Regions from separate parts of the Streptomyces sp. NPDC001027 genome, predicted to be linked through region 2. Evidence: riboswitches for the same ligand, from Rfam matches in the RefSeq annotation. Region 2 holds a riboswitch; the other holds the start of a gene.
What was found. A riboswitch is a leader RNA that binds a small molecule or an ion and turns the genes downstream of it on or off. The one in region 2 is predicted to bind S-adenosylmethionine.
Positions count from the first base shown of each region.

Region 1: linked by a shared signal. The riboswitch ahead of thrC (threonine synthase) and the one ahead of ABT300_RS04340 (aminotransferase class V-fold PLP-dependent enzyme) in region 2 are both predicted to bind S-adenosylmethionine.

Region 1 is NZ_JBEPBI010000031.1:32,862-42,763, forward strand. It holds gene ABT300_RS12155 (DUF3263 domain-containing protein) at 1-242, shown strand, start outside; gene otsB (trehalose-phosphatase) at 272-1,138, shown strand; gene ABT300_RS12165 (alpha,alpha-trehalose-phosphate synthase (UDP-forming)) at 1,296-2,711, opposite strand; gene ABT300_RS12170 (glucosyl-3-phosphoglycerate synthase) at 2,858-3,802, opposite strand; SAM riboswitch class I at 3,968-4,123, shown strand; gene thrC (threonine synthase) at 4,142-5,440, shown strand; gene ABT300_RS12180 (MoaD/ThiS family protein) at 5,548-5,823, shown strand; gene ABT300_RS12185 (cold-shock protein) at 6,275-6,481, shown strand; gene groL (chaperonin GroEL) at 6,849-8,471, shown strand; gene ABT300_RS12195 (Uma2 family endonuclease) at 8,550-9,221, opposite strand; gene ABT300_RS12200 (hypothetical protein) at 9,281-9,902, opposite strand, start outside.
Region 2 is NZ_JBEPBI010000007.1:46,975-56,876, reverse strand. It holds gene ABT300_RS04365 (C40 family peptidase) at 1-796, opposite strand, end outside; gene ABT300_RS04360 (NYN domain-containing protein) at 1,012-2,355, opposite strand; gene ABT300_RS04355 (hypothetical protein) at 2,425-2,664, opposite strand; gene ABT300_RS04350 (rhomboid family intramembrane serine protease) at 2,847-3,638, shown strand; gene ABT300_RS04345 (Lrp/AsnC family transcriptional regulator) at 3,635-3,916, shown strand; gene ABT300_RS04340 (aminotransferase class V-fold PLP-dependent enzyme) at 4,038-5,402, opposite strand; SAM riboswitch class IV at 5,583-5,699, opposite strand; gene trpD (anthranilate phosphoribosyltransferase) at 5,773-6,837, opposite strand; gene qcrB (cytochrome bc1 complex cytochrome b subunit) at 6,984-8,630, opposite strand; gene qcrA (cytochrome bc1 complex Rieske iron-sulfur subunit) at 8,627-9,685, opposite strand; gene qcrC (cytochrome bc1 complex diheme cytochrome c subunit) at 9,682-9,902, opposite strand, start outside.

The DNA of each region.
Region 1 (9,902 bases), on a different contig from region 2:
CGGACGGGCTGGGGGCGGACGGACTGGGGGCGCGGGAGCGCGGCATCCTCGCCCTCGAACGGCGGGGGTTCCACGGCCCCGGCGCGAAGGAACGGGCGATACGCGAGGAACTGGACCTGTCGCCGGTGCGCTACTACCAGCTCCTCAACGCCCTCCTCGACGACGCCCGCGCGCTGGCCCACGACCCGGTCACGGTGAACAGGCTGCGCAGGGTGCGAGAAGCGAGGCGCACGGAGCGTTAGCGGCGGCGCTCGCTGGTTATCGTCCCTGTATGGGCACCCCACAGACGCACTCCACGGCATCCGGCCCCCTCCCCGTTCCGGTGACCCCGGCGGGCCGCGCGGGGCTCGACGCGATCGTCGGCCGCCCGGAGGCCGCCCTCGTCGCCCTCGACTTCGACGGCACCCTCGCCCCCATCGTCGAGAACCCGCAGGACGCCCGGGCGCACCCCGACGCCGTCCCCGCGCTCGCCGCGCTCGCCCCGAAGGTCGCCGGCGTGGCCGTCGTCACCGGCCGGCCCGCCGAGGTCGCCGTACGGCACGGCGGATTTGCCGGGGTCGAGGGGCTGGGCCGGCTCACCGTGCTCGGCCACTACGGCGCCGAGCGCTGGGACGCCCGCACCGGCGCCCTCACCGCCCCCGAACCGCACCCCGGCGTGGCCGCCGTCCTGGCCGCGCTCCCGCAGGTCCTCGCGGCCGCCGGAGACCGGCCCGGCGTCTGGATCGAGGAGAAGGGCGGCCGTGCCGTCGCCGTCCACACCCGGCGCGCCGACGACCCGCAGGCCGCCTTCGACGCCCTGAGCGGCCCCCTCACCGACCTCGCGGCCCGGCACGGCCTGATCGTCGAACCCGGCCGCATGGTCCTGGAGCTGCGCCCGCCGGGCATGGACAAGGGCGTGGCCCTGCTGGACCACGTCCGCGAGACGGGCGCCCGGTCCGTGCTCTACGCCGGCGACGACCTCGGCGACCTCCCCGCCTTCGCCGCCGTCGGGAGACTGCGCGCCGACGGCGTGCCCGGCCTGCTGGTGTGCAGCGGCAGCGCGGAGGTCGGCGAACTGGCCGAGCGCGCGGACCTCGTCGTCGACGGACCCGCCGGGGTCGTACGGCTGCTGCGGCAGCTGGCTGCTCAGCTCGGCTGAATCGCGTACGGCGGAGCGGCCGAGTCCGGGCATGGCCGTCGGCGGCCGGCCGCCGAGAGCGGCCGCGCCGGGGGCGGGGGGCTCGGCTGGTTGCGGAGCGGGCGGGCCGGGGCCGACTGTCGGCGGTCGGTCCCGGTCCGTACGGCCGGCTGGCCGCTCAGCTCGGCTGAATCGCGCGCAAAGCGTTCAGCTGGTCCAGGAACCAGCGGGCCGGGGGCAGCGCGGTCGCCGCCGCGGCCAGCCGCTTCGTGCGCTCGGCCCGCTCCTCCGGCGCCATGGACAGCGCCTCGTGCAGGGCGCGGGCGGTCTCCAGGACGTCGTACGGGTTCACCGTGATCGCGTCCTCGTGCAGCTCCCAGTACGCGCCCGCCTCCCGGGACAGCACCAGGGCGCAGCCCTCGTCGGAGACGACCGGGACCTCCTTGGCGACCAGGTTCATGCCGTCGCGGATCGGGTTGACCAGCGCCACGTCCGCGAGGCGGTAGGAGGCGAGGGAGCGGGCGAAGTCGTCCTTGAGGTTCAGCAGCACCGGGGTCCAGCCGGGCGTGCCGTAGCCGGCGTTGATCTCGTCCGTCAGGCGCCGCACCTCGGCCATGTAGTCCCGGTAGACGGCGAGGTCCTGGCGGGAGGGGTAGGCGAAGGCCACGTGGACGACCCGTTCGCGCCACTGCGGGTGGTCGTCGAGCAGCTGCCGGTAGGCCAGCAGCCCGCGCACGATGTTCTTCGACAGCTCGGTGCGGTCGACGCGGACGATGGCCTTGCGGCCCTCGCCGATCTCCTCGCGCAGCGCCGCCAGCCGCTCCTCGACGTCCGGCCGGTGCGCGCGCTCGCGCAGGAAGTCGGCGTCCGCGCCGAGACCGTGCACGCCGACCTCGGCGCCGCCCAGGCCGCCCGCGGACTGCTCGCAGCACGCGGTGAAGGCGTCCGCCCAACGCCGGGTGAGGAAGCCCAGCCGGTCCGCGCCGAGCATGCCCCGCAGCAGCTGCTCGCGAATGTCCTGGGGGAGCAGGGCGAAGTAGTCCGGGGGCGCCCACGGCGTGTGCGAGAAGTGCCCGATCCGCAGGTCGGGACGGAGCTCGCGGAGCATGCCGGGGACGAGACACAGGTGGTAGTCCTGGACCAGCACCGCCGCGCCCTCCGCCGCCTCCTCGGCGAGCGCCTCCGCGAAGGCCCGGTTGTACGTCTCGTAGGCGGCCCACTGACGGCGGAACTCCGCGTCGAAGACGGGCTCCAGCGGGGTCTGGTACAGCAGGTGGTGGACGAACCAGAGCACCGAGTTGGCGATGCCGTTGTACGCGTCGGCGTGCACGTCGGCCCGGACGGGCAGCATCCGCACGCCCTCCTCGCCGACCCCGCGCCGGACCGCCTCGCGGTCGCCGTCGGAGAGCGCCGAGCACACCCAGAGCGCGCCGGCGTCGGGGCCGATGGCCGACAGACCGGAGACCAGTCCGCCGCCGCCGCGTCTGGCGTGCAGCGAGCCGTCCTCGCGCACCTCGTAGGAGACCGGACCGCGGTTGGACGCGACCAGCACCTCGGCGCCCCGGGCGGCAGACGTGTCGTGCGTGGAAGCCATAGACCTCAACCTAGCCCGCTCTGTAAACGCTCAAACGTACGGTCGCGCTGCGTGGAGGGGCGGTATCCGGCCGTGTCGCCGCCGGTCGCCGCCGCCGGTCGGCGCGAACCGGCCCGCCGCGGGGGACAGCGGGCGGCGGTACGCGCTCAGGCCACTCTGCGTCGCGCGTACTCCGCGATGTCCGTCATCGGCGGTCGTTCCTCCGTGTCCACGGAGTAGGTGTGCGGCTCGAAGCCGTCCGGGCCGCGCTCGAACTGGGTGAGGGCCGGGCGGACGAGATGGCCGCGGGCCAGCCGCAGCTGGGCGGTGCGGTAGATCGCCGCCGCCATCCGGCCCAGGGCCTGGCCGTCCTGGTGGCGGTGCCTGCGCACGCCGACGTCGACCTGGGCGAGGGCGTCGAGACCCACCAGGTGCAGGGCGTCGACCAGCATGCCCAGCTCCACGCCGTACCCCACGGGGAAGGGCAGCTGCTCCAGCAGGCTCCGGCGGGCCGCGTACTCGCCGCCGAGCGGCTGCACGAACCCGGCGAGCTGCGGCCAGTGCATGTTGAGCAGGGGGCGGGCCATCAGCTCGGTGACCCGGCCGCCCTGCCCGGCCGCGCCGCCCAGCGGGCGGTCGTACATGGCCTTGACCAGGTCCACGTCCGGATCGGTGAGCAGCGGGCCGACGATCCCCGAGACGAAGTCGGAGGAGAACTCCCGCAGGTCGGCGTCGATGAAGCAGACCACGTCCCCGCGGGTGACCAGCAGCGAACGCCACAGCACCTCGCCCTTGCCGGGCACGGCGGGGAGGCGGGGGAGTATCTCGTCGCGGTGGACGACGCGCGCGCCCGCCGCCGCGGCGACCGCGGACGTGCGGTCGGTCGATCCGGAGTCGACCACCACGATCTCGTCGACGAGCGGGACCTGCTGCATGAGGTCGTGACGGATCACGGCGACGATCTCGCCGACCGTCTCCTCCTCGTTGAGCGCGGGCAGCACGACGCTCACCGACTGGCCGGTGCGCTGTTTGGCGGCGAGAATCCGGTGCAGCGGGCGGTCCGTCAGGGACCAGGAACGGGTGCTCAGCCAGCGCTCGACTTCTTCCAGCACGTCGGCGGCTCCTCTGCGTTCTCTCGGCGAGTACGGTCCTGCGTGATCCATCTCGCGGTTCGGACGACTATCTCAACTGTCCTGGCCTTCGGTTACAGTCTTGAACAACGCGGGTGACCATCGCATGTCAGGGTCATCGGCGCACACAGATCAACAACCGCATACCGCTCATCCAGAGGGGCAGAGGGACACGGCCCGATGAAGCCCCGGCAACCCTCCAGTCGGTTCTCGTGGATCACTGTTGATCGTTCAGCGAGGCTCCCGGCTCGGGAAGGTGCCAAATCCGTCTCACGGCGAAGTGCGTCGTGAGGAAGATGAGGAGAAAGGGCCTCGCCTCACATGGCTGCGCAGACTGTTGCAAGCACCACGGACTCTACGACCTCCGCTGTCGACCTCGGTCCGGCCACCGCGTTGAGCTGCCGCGAGTGCGGCCACCGCGTCCCCCTCGGTCCGGTCTTCGCGTGCGAGGAGTGTTTCGGCCCGCTCGAGATCGCGTACGACTTCGCCTCCTACGACACGGAGGAGCTGCGCAAGCGCATCGAGGCGGGACCCGCGAACATCTGGCGCTACGCGCCGCTGCTGCCCGTCCCGGCGGACGTGGCCGACAAGCCGAACATCAACCCCGGCTGGACCAAGCTCGTGCAGGCCGACAACCTCGCCCGCGAGCTGGGCGTCGACGCCGGCAAGCTCTTCGTCAAGGACGACTCCGGCAACCCGACCCACTCCTTCAAGGACCGGGTCGTCGCCCAGGCCATCGAGGCCGCCCGCGCGTTCGGCTTCACCACGCTCTCCTGCTCCTCCACCGGCAACCTGGCCGGCGCGGTGGGCGCCGCCGCGGCCCGCGCCGGCTTCCGCTCCTGCGTGTTCATCCCGCACGACCTGGAGCAGGGCAAGGTCGTCATGGCCGCGATCTACGGCGGCGAGCTCGTCGGCATCGAGGGCAACTACGACGACGTCAACCGCTTCTGCTCCGAGCTCATCGGCGACCCGGCGGGCGAGGGCTGGGGCTTCGTCAACGTCAACCTGCGGCCGTACTACGCCGAGGGCTCCAAGACGCTGGCGTACGAGATCTGCGAGCAGCTCGGCTGGCGGCTGCCCGACCAGCTCGTGGTGCCGATCGCCTCCGGCTCGCAGCTCACGAAGATCGACAAGGGTCTGCAGGAGCTGATCAAGCTCGGGCTGGTCGAGGACAGGCCGTACAAGATCTTCGGCGCGCAGGCCGAGGGCTGCTCCCCGGTGTCCGTGGCCTACAAGGCCGGGCACGACGTGGTCCGCCCGCAGAAGCCGAACACCATCGCCAAGTCGCTGGCCATCGGCAACCCGGCGGACGGTCCGTACGTCCTCGACATCGCGCGGCGGACGGGCGGCGCGGTGGAGGACGTGAACGACGAGCAGGTCGTCGACGCGATCAAGCTGCTGGCGCGCACGGAGGGCATCTTCGCGGAGACGGCCGGCGGCGTGACCGTGGGCGTGGCGAAGAAGCTGATCGAGAACGGTCTGCTGGACCCGACGAAGACGACCGTCGTCCTGAACACCGGCGACGGCCTGAAGACCCTGGACGCGGTGGCCGGCACCGGACTCACCGCGACGATCCGCCCGAACCTGGACTCTTTCCGAGAGGCTGGCCTCGCATCATGAGCGGGGCGCTCCGCTAGGAGACCGTACGCGCGCTGCGGGCCGGGTGGGGCTGGTCGCGCAGTTCCCCGCGCCCCTGAGGCCGACTACCTGACCGGAGATCACACACCATGAGCGTCACTGTTCGCATCCCGACCATCCTGCGCACCTACACCGGCGGCCTGGCCGAGGTCTCGGCCGAGGGCGCGACCCTCGGCGAGGTCATCTCCGACCTGGAGAAGAACCACACCGGCATCGCGGCGCGCGTCCTGGACGACCAGGGCAAGCTGCGGCGGTTCGTCAACGTGTACGTGAACGACGACGACGTCCGCTTCGAGCAGGGTCTGGAGACGGCGACTCCGGCCGGCGCCGGCGTCTCGATCATTCCGGCCGTCGCCGGTGGCTGACCGCTGTTCAGTACCGGCGGGTAGTAACCGTCGGTAACAGCGATTACCGAGAGTTCATCCAATTGCCCTCTCCGCGATAGAAGCGGAGGGGGCAATTCAGTGTGGTTGAGCGCGGTACAGTTGGGGAACCCGGTCCTGATCACCGGTTCCGGGGCCTTTTGTTTACGCCCGAGCCCGACAAGAAGCAGCCAAAGTGTGCGCTGCTTATGTGGCTTATGTGGCTTTTGCAGGGCCCGACTTGCCCTGAATTCTGGCGAATTTGCGCCACATTCCGGATCTCACGCGTCCAGAATTCTCGTCCGACTGACCTGTTGCAGAGGGCAGTTGGGCAGATACATTCAGCCGCGGTCGACGCGTTCCGGCGCACGCCCCCAACCAACTGGGGGGTGAGGTCTGACCCGGATCCACGAAGTGTGGATCTGTGCAAGGGCCAGTAATAGGGGAGTTAGGCATGGCTCAGGGCACCGTCAAGTGGTTCAACGCGGAGAAGGGGTACGGCTTCATCGCGGTCGACGGTGGTGCGGATGTTTTCGTCCACTACAGCGCGATTCAGATGGACGGCTACCGCACCCTGGAAGAGGGTCAGCGGGTCGATTTCGAGATCTCGCAGGGCCAGAAGGGGCCGCAGGCGGACATGGTCCGTCTCGCGACCGGCTGAAGCACGCGCCGACTGACAGCGTCGTTCTTCTGTTTCATCTTCGAAGGGCTCGCGCCTCCTGGGGCGCGAGCCCTTCGGCATGCTCCGGGACGGGGACAGGGGTGGGCGCCGGTGCCCCGCCGACGCGCGCGCACCGACCCGGACGCCCCCTGTTCACCTGCGGATCGTCCCGAGGCGCTTGCACTCGGCATGGGCGAGTGCTAATCATTGGCGTTAGCACTCTGAAGGTGAGAGTGACAACGAAGGACCGGGTCGGTGAGGCCCGCAGGCCAGGTGGGGCAAGGAACCACACGGCCGGCGAGCCGTCCGTCGCGGGCGCGGGCGCGGTCCGAAGGAATCACCCCCAGTCCTGGAGGGACCACTTCACATGGCCAAGATCATCGCGTTCGACGAGGAGGCGCGGCGCGGCCTCGAGCGCGGCATGAACCAGCTCGCGGACGCCGTCAAGGTGACGCTCGGCCCCAAGGGCCGCAACGTCGTCCTCGAGAAGAAGTGGGGCGCCCCCACGATCACCAACGATGGTGTCTCCATCGCCAAGGAGATCGAGCTCGAGGACCCGTACGAGAAGATCGGCGCCGAGCTGGTCAAGGAAGTCGCGAAGAAGACGGACGACGTCGCCGGCGACGGCACGACCACCGCGACCGTCCTCGCCCAGGCCCTCGTCAAGGAAGGCCTGCGCAACGTAGCCGCCGGCGCCAACCCGATGGCTCTCAAGCGCGGCATCGAGAAGGCCGTCGAGGCCGTCTCCGGCGCCCTGCTCGAGCAGGCGAAGGATGTCGAGACCAAGGAGCAGATCGCCTCCACGGCCTCCATCTCCGCCGCCGACACCCAGATCGGCGAGCTCATCGCCGAGGCGATGGACAAGGTCGGCAAGGAAGGCGTCATCACGGTCGAGGAGTCGCAGACCTTCGGTCTGGAGCTCGAGCTCACCGAGGGCATGCGCTTCGACAAGGGCTACATCTCGGCGTACTTCGCCACCGACATGGAGCGTATGGAGGCCGTCCTCGACGACCCGTACATCCTGATCGCGAACTCCAAGATCGCGAGCGTCAAGGACCTGCTCCCGCTCCTCGAGAAGGTCATGCAGGGCGGCAAGCCGCTGCTGATCATCGCCGAGGACGTCGAGGGCGAGGCCCTGTCGACCCTGGTCGTCAACAAGATCCGCGGCACCTTCAAGTCCGTCGCGGTCAAGGCTCCGGGCTTCGGCGACCGCCGCAAGGCGATGCTGAACGACATCGCCATCCTCACCGGCGGCGAGGTCATCTCCGAGGAGGTCGGTCTCAAGCTCGAGAACACGACCGTCGACCTGCTCGGCAAGGCTCGCAAGGTCGTCATCACCAAGGACGAGACGACCATCGTCGACGGCGCCGGCGACTCGGACCAGGTCGCGGGCCGCGTCAACCAGATCCGCGCCGAGATCGAGAACAGCGACTCGGACTACGACCGCGAGAAGCTGCAGGAGCGCCTGGCGAAGCTCGCCGGCGGTGTCGCGGTCATCAAGGCCGGCGCCGCCACCGAGGTGGAGCTCAAGGAGCGCAAGCACCGCATCGAGGACGCCGTCCGCAACGCGAAGGCCGCCGTCGAGGAGGGCATCGTCGCCGGTGGCGGCGTGGCGCTCATCCAGGCGTCCGCCGTCTTCGAGAAGCTGGAGCTCGAGGGTGACGAGGCGACCGGCGCCAACGCCGTGCGCATCGCGCTCGAGGCCCCGCTCAAGCAGATCGCCGTCAACGGTGGTCTCGAGGGTGGCGTCGTCGTGGAGAAGGTCCGCAACCTCCAGGTCGGCCACGGCCTGAACGCCGCGACCGGTGAGTACGTCGACATGATCGCCGAAGGCATCATCGACCCGGCGAAGGTCACGCGTTCCGCCCTGCAGAACGCCGCCTCCATCGCCGCGCTGTTCCTCACCACCGAGGCCGTCATCGCCGACAAGCCGGAGAAGGCCGCCGCGCCCGCCGGCGGCGGCATGCCGGGCGGTGACATGGACTTCTGATCGACCTGACGGTTGATCGCCTGTCCTTCGACCGAGGGCGGCACTTCCCGGAAACGGGGGGTGCCGCCCTCGGGCTTTTCAGTCGGCGAACTGCTTGAGCTGCTCGGTGTCGAGGGTGATGCCTACGGGTGCCGGAAGCGGGACGGTGGCACCCCAGGGGTAGGACACGGACTGCTGGTAGCGGCCGTCCTTGGGCTCACTGAACACGACGGCCGTGTCGTTGTCGCGGTCGATCAGGAGATAGACGGGGATGGCGGCCCCGGCGTAACCGATGGGCTTGTCGACGCGGTCGCGCTGGTCGGTGTCGCGGTCGTGGGAGGTGATTTCCACAGCCATGAGGGCACCATCGGGGGCGGACCACTCCCCGTCTTCCACGAAGTGATTCACCGGCGCGAGGAATCCGTCCGTGCGGGCTCGACCCTTTCGGTAGGCCTCGGCCTTGACGCCGCGTTCCGGTGCGAGGTCCAGATCAGGGCGTTGGTGCATGCACTGGCGCAGCAACCACATGAAGATCGACGTGTGCTTGCCGTCTGGCATCGCCTTGACCTCTAGTTTTCCGTTGACGTACTCCAGCCGGACGGTCTCCGGCGCCCGGCGCTCCAACTCTTCGAAGTCCTCGACGCCGAGGGGGTCCCTGGTGCGGACCCGGCCGTCGACGAACTCGAGCCGCACATGCTCGGGTGCCGCCGCGCTGAGGTCCTCGAAGTCCTGGATCGACATCTGCGGGCGTTCGGCGGTGCTGGGGGTCATGGCTTCGCCTCCTTCCCTCCATCGTGCCCCGGGGTGACGTCGTCGGACCGTGGGAGCCGTCATACGGGTGTCCTTTCCTGCCGTTTCCTGGACATGGCAGCTCGGATCTCCCCCGCGCGGGCGCGGATCGCGGGGGCGGGCGGGAGTGCGGCGGGGCGCGTGGGCGTGCGCTCGCCGAGACAGCCGCGGCATACGCCTCCCGGCAGGGCCTCGGGTCGTCCCGGCACTCGGCACTCCGCGCACTCCAGCATCCGGCGGGGTGGGCGCGGGGCGGGTCGCTCCGGCGGGAGTTTGTCCGTCAGGCGGCGGCGGAGCAGGGCCGCCGGGCTGTGGACGGGGGTGGGCAGGCCCGCGGTGAGGGCGGCCAGCAGTGTCTCCTCCGTCGCTCCTCGCGCGAACCACTCCTCTGCCAGCGGGGCGAGCTGCGCGCAGTCGGCGGCGGAGAGGGAGAGGACGGGGGCCGTACGGCCGAGGGCGGCCAGGAGGATGTGGGCGCGGGAGCGGGTGGTGGGCGGGGCCCGTTCGGGTTCCGGGGCGTCTTCCGGTACGCCGCCCCGCGTGAACGTCACCCACCAGCCGTCGTCGCGTGCGGTACGGGTGAACCACGTTCGGGTGATCCAGCGGAATTCGCCCGAGGTGGTCTCCATGCGCTCCCGGCCCCGCCTCAGATGCCCGGCCTGC
Region 2 (9,902 bases):
CCCAGGAGGTCAGGCCCGAGCAGTCGTAGGTGGCGGTGCCGGTGGCGCCGTACTGGTACGGCTTGCCGAGCTGGGTCTGGGCGGCCCGGAAGGCGGCCATGGCGAAGCCGGAGCCGGGCGGGGTGTCGCCGAGGTCGACCCGCTGGCCGGCGTCGCGGCTGGCGCGGGCGTCGGCGGCGGACAGGGCCGCCTTCTCCTTGGCCGTCAGCGTGTTCAGGAGCTTCTGCGCCTCGGCCAGCTTCCCCTGGACTTCCTTCTTCTTCTTGCCGAGCTCGGTGCGGGTGGTGGCGAGGTCCTTGAGCTTGGCGGACGCCTCGCTGCGCTCCTGCGCGAGCTCGCGCTGCTTCTCCTGGATCTTCTTCAGCGCCTCGACCTGCTGGGCGCTGAGCTGGTCGGCGGCGGACGCCTTGTCCAGGTAGTCGTCCGGGTTGGAGGAGAGGAGCAGCTGCAGGGACGGGTCGATGGAGCCGGTGCGGTACTGGGCCGCGGCCGCCAGGCCCATGGAGTCGCGCAGCTCGTTGAGGTCTGCCTGACCGCGCGCGACGTTGTCCTGGATGGTGGAGATCTCCTTCTGGAGCTTCTCCTGCTTCTCCTTGGCCCCGTTGTACGTCTCGGTGGCCTGCTCCGCCTCTTCGTAGAGCTTGTCGACCTTGCTCTTGACCTCGTCCTTGCTGAGCTTCTCGCTGGGCGCCGCGTTGGCGGCCTGTGAGCTCAGCACGACGGCAGCGGCGGCTGCGGTGGTCAGCACGGTCACGCGCGCGCGACTCGGCTGCTTCGGTCGACGATGGGACGCCACGGAGACGGGCTCCTTCTTTTGAGTGATCACCCGTTTGGAGGTTCGATCACCAGACCTTAGTGACCTCTCCGTGATCAGTTCAAATCCCCCGGCAGAAAAAACCCATCACGCAACGCAGTTTTTTCACACAACTCACGTGCAGTGATTGACCGATTGACGCTACGTTGCGTGACGATTCCGCCAATTCGGTCATTGAACCCGCATTTTCCACCTTCTCAGGACAGTCGCTTCAGAAGCACCGCGGAAGCCACCGGTCGGGCGCCCGCCTTCGCGATGCCGTCGGCGACCTCGCGGTCGGTCGAGGCGACGATGACCGGCCGGCCGGGCGGCTCGGCCCGCACCAGCTGCCGGATCAGCTCGTCGGCCGTGACGCCCGGCTTGGAGAACAACACCCGCACCCCGCGCGGCGGAGCGAGCAGCACCGGAGCGACGAGCTCGGCGCCGTCGAAGACACAGGTGACCTCGGCGCCGGTCTGCGCGGCGAGTTGCGAGAGCTGACCGAGGAGCCGCAGCCGCTGCTTCTCCAACGGCATCTGCGGATAGCCGGTCTTGGTGACGTTGTAGCCGTCGACCACGAGATGCGCCTGCGGCAGCGCGAGCAACTGGTCGAGAATGGCCGGATCGTGCTCCGACAAGGCCCGTGCGGCGATGTCCTTCGGGGTCATTCGTCCCGGTTCGACCGCGTCGACGGTCTCCGCCGGCCGCACCGACACCGGCGGCAGCGCCAGTTCGCGCCGCAGCCCCTGAGCGGCGTCGAGCACCGTGTCCAGCAGCAGCCGCACCCGCATGTCCTCGACGCTGCGCCCCTCGCGGGCCGCGCGCCGAGCCGCCTCCAGAGCGGCCTCCGCCTCACCCAGACGCGCCTTCAGCCGACGTGACTCGCTCTCCGCGGCGGACACCTGGGCGTGCCCCTCGGCGCGCGCGGTCTCCATCTCGCCCTGCGCCTTGCGCAGGGCGGCCTCGCCGCGCTTGACGTCACTGAGGGCCGACCGCAGCTTGCGGTGCAGCGACTCGGTCTCCTTCTTCGCCGCGTCCAGCTCGGCGCGCAGCCGCTCGGTGTCCGACCGGGTCTGCTCACGCGCCCGCTCGAGCTCCTCGCGCAGCCGCTCCAGCTCGGCGCGGCTCTCCTCGTCGGCCCGCTCGGCGTCGGCCCGCTGGGCCTCCTCGCCGGCCGACGTCACCAGCTTCACCCAGCCGACGGGCCGCAGAACATAGGCCGCGGCCGCCACGTCGAGCGGGTCCGCGGCCGGGGTGGGGGCGCCGGAGTCGAGGGCGCCGGACAGTTCCGGCTGGGCCTCTCTGAACTTCTCGGCGATGCGCTGCCTGAAGAGCGGATCGGTCTCCAGCGCGGCCGCCATCGCGTTGCCCGCGAACTTGGCGCGCCGGTTGGGCGCGAAACGGGCGTACTGACGCAACTGGGCGGGCAGTTCACCGACGGTCAGTCCGCCGAAGCCGTCGGAGACGATCGTGACGACCCTGCGCCGCACGCCGTCCGGCAGCGGACGGTCGAGCATCTCGGCGGCGCCGTCGCCCGGCCCCCCGCCTGCGCTCTCCACCATCCGTCACACCCCAATACTGTGGGAGCCCGCCCCCACTCTCGACGTCGCTCGAGCGGGGGGACCCCGTCGTCAGGAACCGGCGCCCGGCCGATCCACGAGTTCCACCTGGTCCACGGCGTTGCACCAGCGACAACGCACCGACTCGATGGTCTCACTGACCACCTCGCGCTCCTCGACCTTCGGCTCGCCCGCGAGGTCCAGGTGCACGTACTCGACGACCTTCGACGAGCGCGTCACGTCGAACCGCGTGAGGTTGCCGCAGAGAGTGCAGCGCCACCGCGTGGCGGCGGTCGGCAGGGGAACCGTCATCGTGACTTTCCACTTCCTTCTGGTGTCGTGCTCGCTGTGCCGGGTCGGGCCCAAGGCTCCCCCGTGCGTGTGGCTCGTAACCCTACGGCCTGCCGGGTACCCTCCGCCCGTCCGTCCGCGGCGGCCGAGCGGCGGCGAGGCGCTCCCGGTGTGTGCGTCCCGTTACGTCATGCTCTGTACCCATGATCAGCAACTGGAACGGGAACGGGGCGGTCGGCCGAGCGCTCCGGAACCCCTCGGCACCGGTGACCTGCGGACTGATCGCCCTGTGCTGCCTGATCTTCCTGGTCAGCCCCGCCTCGGGGCTCGATCCGGCGTACGGCGCCGGCGACGAGCTGGCGGCCGCCCAGCGGGCCTACTTCCGACACTGGGGCGTGGTGCCCGCCGAGCTCTTCACGGGCGCGCCCCGGGCCGTCCTCACCCCCGCGACCGCCCTCTTCGTCCACGGCAGCTGGGTGCACCTGCTGGGCAACATGCTCTTCCTCTACGTCTTCGGGGCGATGACGGAGGAACGGATGGGCCGCGCCGAGTTCGCGCTCTTCACCGTCGGCTGCGGCTACCTGGCCCTGCTGGGTTACGCCGCCGCCAACGCCGGGTCGTCGCAGTCCCTGGTCGGCGCGTCCGGGGCGATCTCCGCGGTGCTCGGCGCGTTTCTGTACCTGTTCCCCCGGGCGCGGGTCACCAGCCTCCTGCCGTTCCTGTTCTTCCTGCCGCTGCGGTTCCCGGCCTGGGTCGTGCTGCCCTTCTGGGCGGCCCTGCAGTGGGCGGCGGCGGGACAGGCGCCCAGGGGCCCGGGGGTGGCGTATCTGGCGCACCTGGTGGGGTTCGGCCTCGGGCTCCTCTACGCGTGGGCCCGTTTCGGGATCGGGAAAGGTCCCACGGACCGCCCGGGAAGGGCGGCGGCGGGCGACGGGCGGGCGGCTAGAGTGAGGGCCGCCCCAGCTCCGGCCTCCGAGGGAGAGAACCAGCCGTGATCACCGCGATCGTCCTCATCAAGACCAGCGTGGACCGGATCCCCGAGATCGCCGAGCGGATCGCCTCGCTGGAGTCCGTGAGCGAGGTCTTCTCCGTCACGGGGACCTATGACCTCATCGCGATGGTCCGGGTGAAGCAGCACGAGGACCTCGCCGAGGTCATCCCGGGCAGCATCAGCAAGATTCCCGGGGTCGAGGGGACGGACACGCACGTCGCTTTCCGCACGTACTCGCAGCACGACCTCGAAGCGGCGTTCGCCATCGGCTTGGACTCGTAGGGGGCTGCTCCGGTCGGGGGCGGGCAGTCGCGCAGTTCCCCGCGCCCCTTGAGGGGGACGACCCCGGCGGCGCCGTTCTCCCCCGGCGCGCCCCGGGGGGACCATTCCCTGGGGGCCTGGGTCAGTTCAGGGTGGGGACGCAGCGGCCGTTCTCTGTGCGGTAACGCCACTTCGCCCCCTCGGTCACCAGCTCGCGGACCGCGGTCACGAAGCGCTCGACGTGCTCGTCGGGGGTGCCCGCGCCGAAGCTCACCCGGATGGCGTTGAGGGACTTCTCCCCCGGAGCCGCCTCGGGGGCCCCGCACTCGCCCTGCGCCTCGGGGGCGCCGCCCAGGAGGGTGCGGACCAGGGGGTGGGCGCAGAAGAGGCCGTCGCGGACGCCGATGCCGTACTCGGCGGACAGGGCCGCGGCGAAGTGGGAGCTGTTCCAGCCCTCGACGACGAAGGAGATCACGCCGACGCGCGGGGCGTCGTCGCCGAAGAGGGACAGGATCCGGACCTGCGGGACCTCCGCGAGGCCGGTGCGCACCTTCTCGATCAGGTGCCGCTCGCGTGCCACCAGGGCGTCGAAGCCGGCCTCGGTGAGGGCCCTGCAGGCGGACGCGATGGAGTAGGCGCCGATCACGTTCGGGGAGCCTGCCTCGTGGCGGGCCTCGCTCTCGTGCCACTCCACGTCCACTCCCCCGTCCTCGCGCCGGGTGACCTTGCGGCTGGCGCCGCCGCCCGCGAGGTACGGGTCCGCCGCGACCAGCCAGTCCGCGCGGCCGGCCAGCACGCCGGAGCCGAAGGGGGCGTACAGCTTGTGGCCGGAGAAGGCGATCCAGTCGACGTCGAGGTCCTGCACCGACACCGGGTGGTGCGGGGCCAGCTGGGCGGCGTCCAGGACGATCCGGGCGCCGTGGGCGTGCGCCGCCGCCGCCAGCTCGCGCACCGGCCACAGCTCACCGGTGACGTTCGAGGCGCCGGTGACGCAGACCAGCGCCGGGCCGTACGGGTCCCGGGCGGCCAGGGCGCGCTCCAGGGTCTCCACGGCCTGGCCAGGGGTGCGCGGGGCGTCGAGGTAGCTGACCCGGGCGTCCTGCCAGGGCAGCAGTGAGGCGTGGTGCTCGGTCTCGAAGACGAAGACCTGGCAGTCGGCGGGCAGGGCGCGTGCCAGCAGGTTGAGGGAGTCCGTCGTCGAGCGGGTGAAGACCAGCTGGTCGTCGGGGCGGCAGTCGAGGAACTCGGCGACGGTCCTGCGGGCGTTCTCGAAGAGGTCCGTGGAGAGCTGGGAGAGGTACCCCGCGCCGCGGTGCACGCTGCCGTAGTACGGCGCGTAGGCGGCGACGTCGTCCCAGACGCGCTGGAGGGCGGGGGCGCTGGCAGCGTAGTCGAGGGCCGCGTAGGCGACCTCGCCGCCGGTGACGAGCGGAACGGTGACATCCCGCCCCAGAACGTCCAGAGGGGCGCAAACGGGGCGGGTGACGGCAGCGGTGGAGACGGACATGGAGAACTCCCGTGAGAGGCAAGGGGGAACCGCCGTGCGAGCGGACAGGGCTCGAGCACGGAGGAAGGGGAAAGGGGTGTGCGGAGGCGGGGCTCGACGCCCTAGCGCATTCGCTTGCTCACAGGAGACTCCCTCGGACGACCCAGGACCCCTGGCGTTCTCACTCGAAAGAGTGCGAGGGATCCGCGCTTGCCGTGGGCCTCGCTGCCCACAGCCTGGTCTTCACCCGGGGCACCCCGCCACGGACGGAGGGTTGCCGGACAGTCGGCCGGGGCCTCATGACTGTCACTCATGACCTGGTACAGGAACCTACGCGAGCCGATCACGGTCCCGCAACCCGTGTCCGGATGGCGGGACCGCGTCTCACGCGTCAGGCGTTGCTGGCGGCCACCCAGCGCTCCAGGGCCCGCTTGGCCGCCCCGGAGTCCAGCGACTCCGCTGCCCGCGCCATGCCGGCCCGGATCTGCTCGGCCAGCGTCCCGCCGCCCGGCTCGAGGGCCACGAGCGCCGCCGCCGAGTTCAGCACGACGGCGTCGCGGACCGGGCCGCGCTCGCCCTCCAGCAGACGGCGGGCGACCTCGGCGTTGTACGAGGGGTCCCCGCCCCGCAGGGCCTCCACCGGCACCAGTTCCAGGCCGACGTCGCGGGGGTCGAAGGTCTCCTCGGTGACCTTGCCGTCGCGTACCACCCAGACCCGGGAGGTGGCCGTCGTGGTCAGCTCGTCGAGGCCGTCGTCGCCCCGGAAGACCAGGGACGAGTTGCCGCGCTCGGCGAAGACGCCCGCGACGACCGGCGCCATGAGCGGATCGGCGACGCCGACGGCCTGGGCCCGCACCCTGGCGGGGTTGGTCAGCGGGCCGAGGATGTTGAACACCGTGCGGATGCCCAACTGGCCGCGCGCAGCGCCGACATGACGCAGCGCCGGATGGAACTTGATCGCGAAGCAGAAGGTGATCCCGGCCTCCCGCGCCACCTCGGCCACCCGGCGCGGGGTCAGCTCGAGGTTGACGCCGAGCTTCTCCAGCACGTCCGAGGCGCCGGACGCGGAGGACGCGGCCCGGTTGCCGTGCTTGACGACGGTGGCGCCCGCGCCGGCCACGACGATCGCCGACATCGTGGAGATGTTGACCGTCTTCGCGCCGTCGCCGCCCGTGCCGACGATGTCGACGGTCGGCCCCGGCACCTCGATCAGGTTGGCGTGCTCGTACATCGCCCGGACCAGCCCGTTGATCTCCTCGACGGTCTCGCCCTTGGCCCGCAGCGCCACCACGAACCCGGCGATCTGCGCGTCGGTGGCCTCGCCGCGCATGATCCGGTCCAACGCCCAGAACGTGGCGTCCGCGCCCTGGTCGCGGCCGTACAGCAGGCCGTTCAGCACCTCGGGCCAGGAACGGCCCGCCGCGGTGTCGCCTCCAGCGGGGGTCACAGCGCTCATCAGCCGCTCCTGGGTGTCGTACGGATCTTCCGTGGGTGCCGTGGAAGACGTGTGTGCCCACCCTATCCAGCCGACGGGCACGGCAAAGGGCCCCGTCCGACAACCGGACGGGGCCCTTTCACCGTGGCGTGGCGACGCCTCGACGATCAGTGGTGGCCGTGGCCGCTCGTGATCTCCTTGTACTCCTCGACGGTGGGCTTCGGGATCTGCTGGTCCTCGCCGAAGTACGCTCCGCTGATCTTGGCGCGGAGCTTCTCCTTGCCCGTCACCTTGCGCTCGACGCCGTTGTCGTCGACCGTGGCGCCGATCGCGGCCGGCTCGTACTGCTCGTGCGCCGTGAGCGTGTGCAGCTGCTCCTGGCTGAGCGGCTCGTGGATCTCGATGAACTCACCGTGCGGCAGGCGCTTGATGGTGCCGGTCTCCCGGCCGTGCAGCACCTTGTCCTTGTCGCGGCGCTGCAGACCGAGGCAGATCCGCTTGGTGAGGATGTACGCGATGACCGGTCCGACGAAGAAGAAGATCCGGACGAACCAGGTGATCGCGTTGATCGACAGGTGGAAGTGGGTGGCCCACAGGTCGTTGCCGCCGCCGACCAGCGTGATCATGTACATCGTGACCCAGGCGACGCCGAGCGCCGTACGGGTCGGAGCGTTGCGCGGGCGGTCCAGGATGTGGTGCTCGCGCTTGTCGCCGGTGACCCAGGACTCGATGAACGGGTAGAGCGCCAGCGCCGCGAGGACCACGCCGAACAGGACCAGCGGGATGAACACGCCCAGGACGAGCGTGTGACCCCAGAGGTTGATCTCCCAGCCCGGCATGAAGCGGATCAGGCCCTCGGCGAAGCCCATGTACCAGTCGGGCTGGGCGCCGGTCGACACCTGGTCCGGACGGTAGGGGCCCATCGCCCAGATCGGGTTGATCTGCGCGATCGCCGCGATGACCGCGATGACGCCGAAGACCAGGAAGAAGAAGCCTCCGGCCTTCGCCATGTACACGGGCAGCAGCGGCATGCCGACGACGTTCTTGTTGCTCTTTCCGGGGCCCGCGAACTGCGTGTGCTTGTGGTAGAAGACCAGGATCAGGTGGCCCACCATCAGGCCCAGCATGATGCCGGGCAGCAGCAGGATGTGGATCGAGTAGAACCGCGCCACGAAGTCGTGGCCGGGGAACTCGCCGCCGAACAGGAAGAACGAGATGTACGTGCCGACGACCGGCATCGACAGGATCGCGCCCTGGGTGAAGCGGACACCGGTGCCGGAGAGCAGGTCGTCCGGGAGCGAGTAACCGGTGAACCCGGTGAACATGCCGAGGACGAACAGCAGGAAGCCGAACAGCCAGTTGACCTCACGCGGCTTGCGGAACGCACCCGTGAAGAAGACGCGCATCATGTGCACGAACATGCCGGCGAGGAAGATCAGCGCCGCCCAGTGGTGGATCTGCCGGATGAGCAGACCGCCGCGCACGTCGAACGAGATGTGCAGGGTCGAGTTGAACGCCTCGGACATCAGCTGTCCCTGGAGCGGGACGTAACTGCCGTGGTACTCCACCTCGTTCATCGACGGGTGGAAGAACAGCGTCAGGTACACACCCGTCAGGATGATGATGATGAAGCTGTACATGCACACTTCGCCCAGCATGAACGACCAGTGGTCGGGGAAGATCTTGCGCATGTTGGCCTTGGCGAGGGAGTAGATCCCCAGCCGGCCGTCGGCCCAGTCGGCGATCCGCTCGCCGGCCGGAGCCTTCCCGCGTGCGCGGGACTCGTTGCTCTCGTGGTTCTCTGTGGTGCTCATCCGCGCTCCCAGAAAGCAGGACCGACGGGCTCCTCGAAGTCGCCGCGCGCCTCGAGGTAGCCCTCGTCGTTCACGCCGATGCGCAGCTGCGGCAGGGCGTGACCGGCGGGACCGAAGATCACTCGGGCGCCGTCGGAGAGGTCGAAGGTGGACTGGTGGCAGGGGCACAGCACGTGGTGCGTCTGCTGCTCGTACAGGGAGATCGGGCAACCGACGTGGGTGCAGATCTTCGAGTACGCCACGATGCCGTCGTGCGACCACTCGAGCTCGCGCTTGTCCTTGATGTTCTCCGGCTGGAGCCGGACGATCATCAGGGCCGCCTTGGCGATCTCGTTCTGGAAGTCCTCGTCGTGCTCCTCCAGGCCCTCGGGCTTGGCGAAGGTGAGAGAACCGACGGCCACGTCCGAGGGACGCAGCGGCTCGTTGGTGTTCATGTTGACGAGCAGCTTGCCCTTGGCCCACAGCGTGTGCCGCAGCTTGTCCTCGGGCAGCGGGCCGAGGTCGCGCAGCAGCACGACGCCGGAGAGCGGCACCAGGGCGACCGCGCCGAACAGCGTGTTGCGGATCAGCTTGCGGCGACCGAACGCGGACTCCTTGGCGCCCTGCCGGAAGTCCGCGTGGACCTTGGCGCGGACCTCGGGGCTCGCGGCGATCGGGTGGCGCTCGTCGGCGACCTCGACGTCCGACATCAGGGTGCGGGCCCAGTGGACCGCGCCGGCGCCGATGGTGAACAGCGCCGTGCCCAGCGTCAGACCCAGCGCGAAGTTCAGCGCGCTGAGGTGGCCGATCGGGAACACGAAGATCGACTTGTCGGCGGGGATCGCCACGTACGAGGCGATGAAGCCGACCGTGGCGAGCATCGACAGCGTGAACAGGAAGGCGACCGCACGCTCGGACCGCTTGGCGGCCCGCTCGTCGATGTCCTGGACGCGGTGCTCGTGGGGCGGCAGACCGGGGTCGGCGAACGGGTTGCGCTCGTCCGCGACGTCCACCGCGCCGTGCGCGTGGCCCTGCTCTACGGGCAGGTTCTCTTCTGGAATGTCTTGGCTACTCATGACTTCCTGGCCTTTGCGGTCCGAGCGGCGACCCAGACGGCGACCGCGATCAGGGCGCCGAGTCCGAAGATCCAGGCGAACAGACCCTCGCTGACCGGCCCGAGGCCGCCCAGCTCCAGACCACCGGGGTTGTCGGTGTCGCTGCTGTTGACCGCGTGCAGGTACGCGATGATGTCCTTCTTGTTCTGCTCCGACAGGGTGGTGTCGGGGAAGGAGG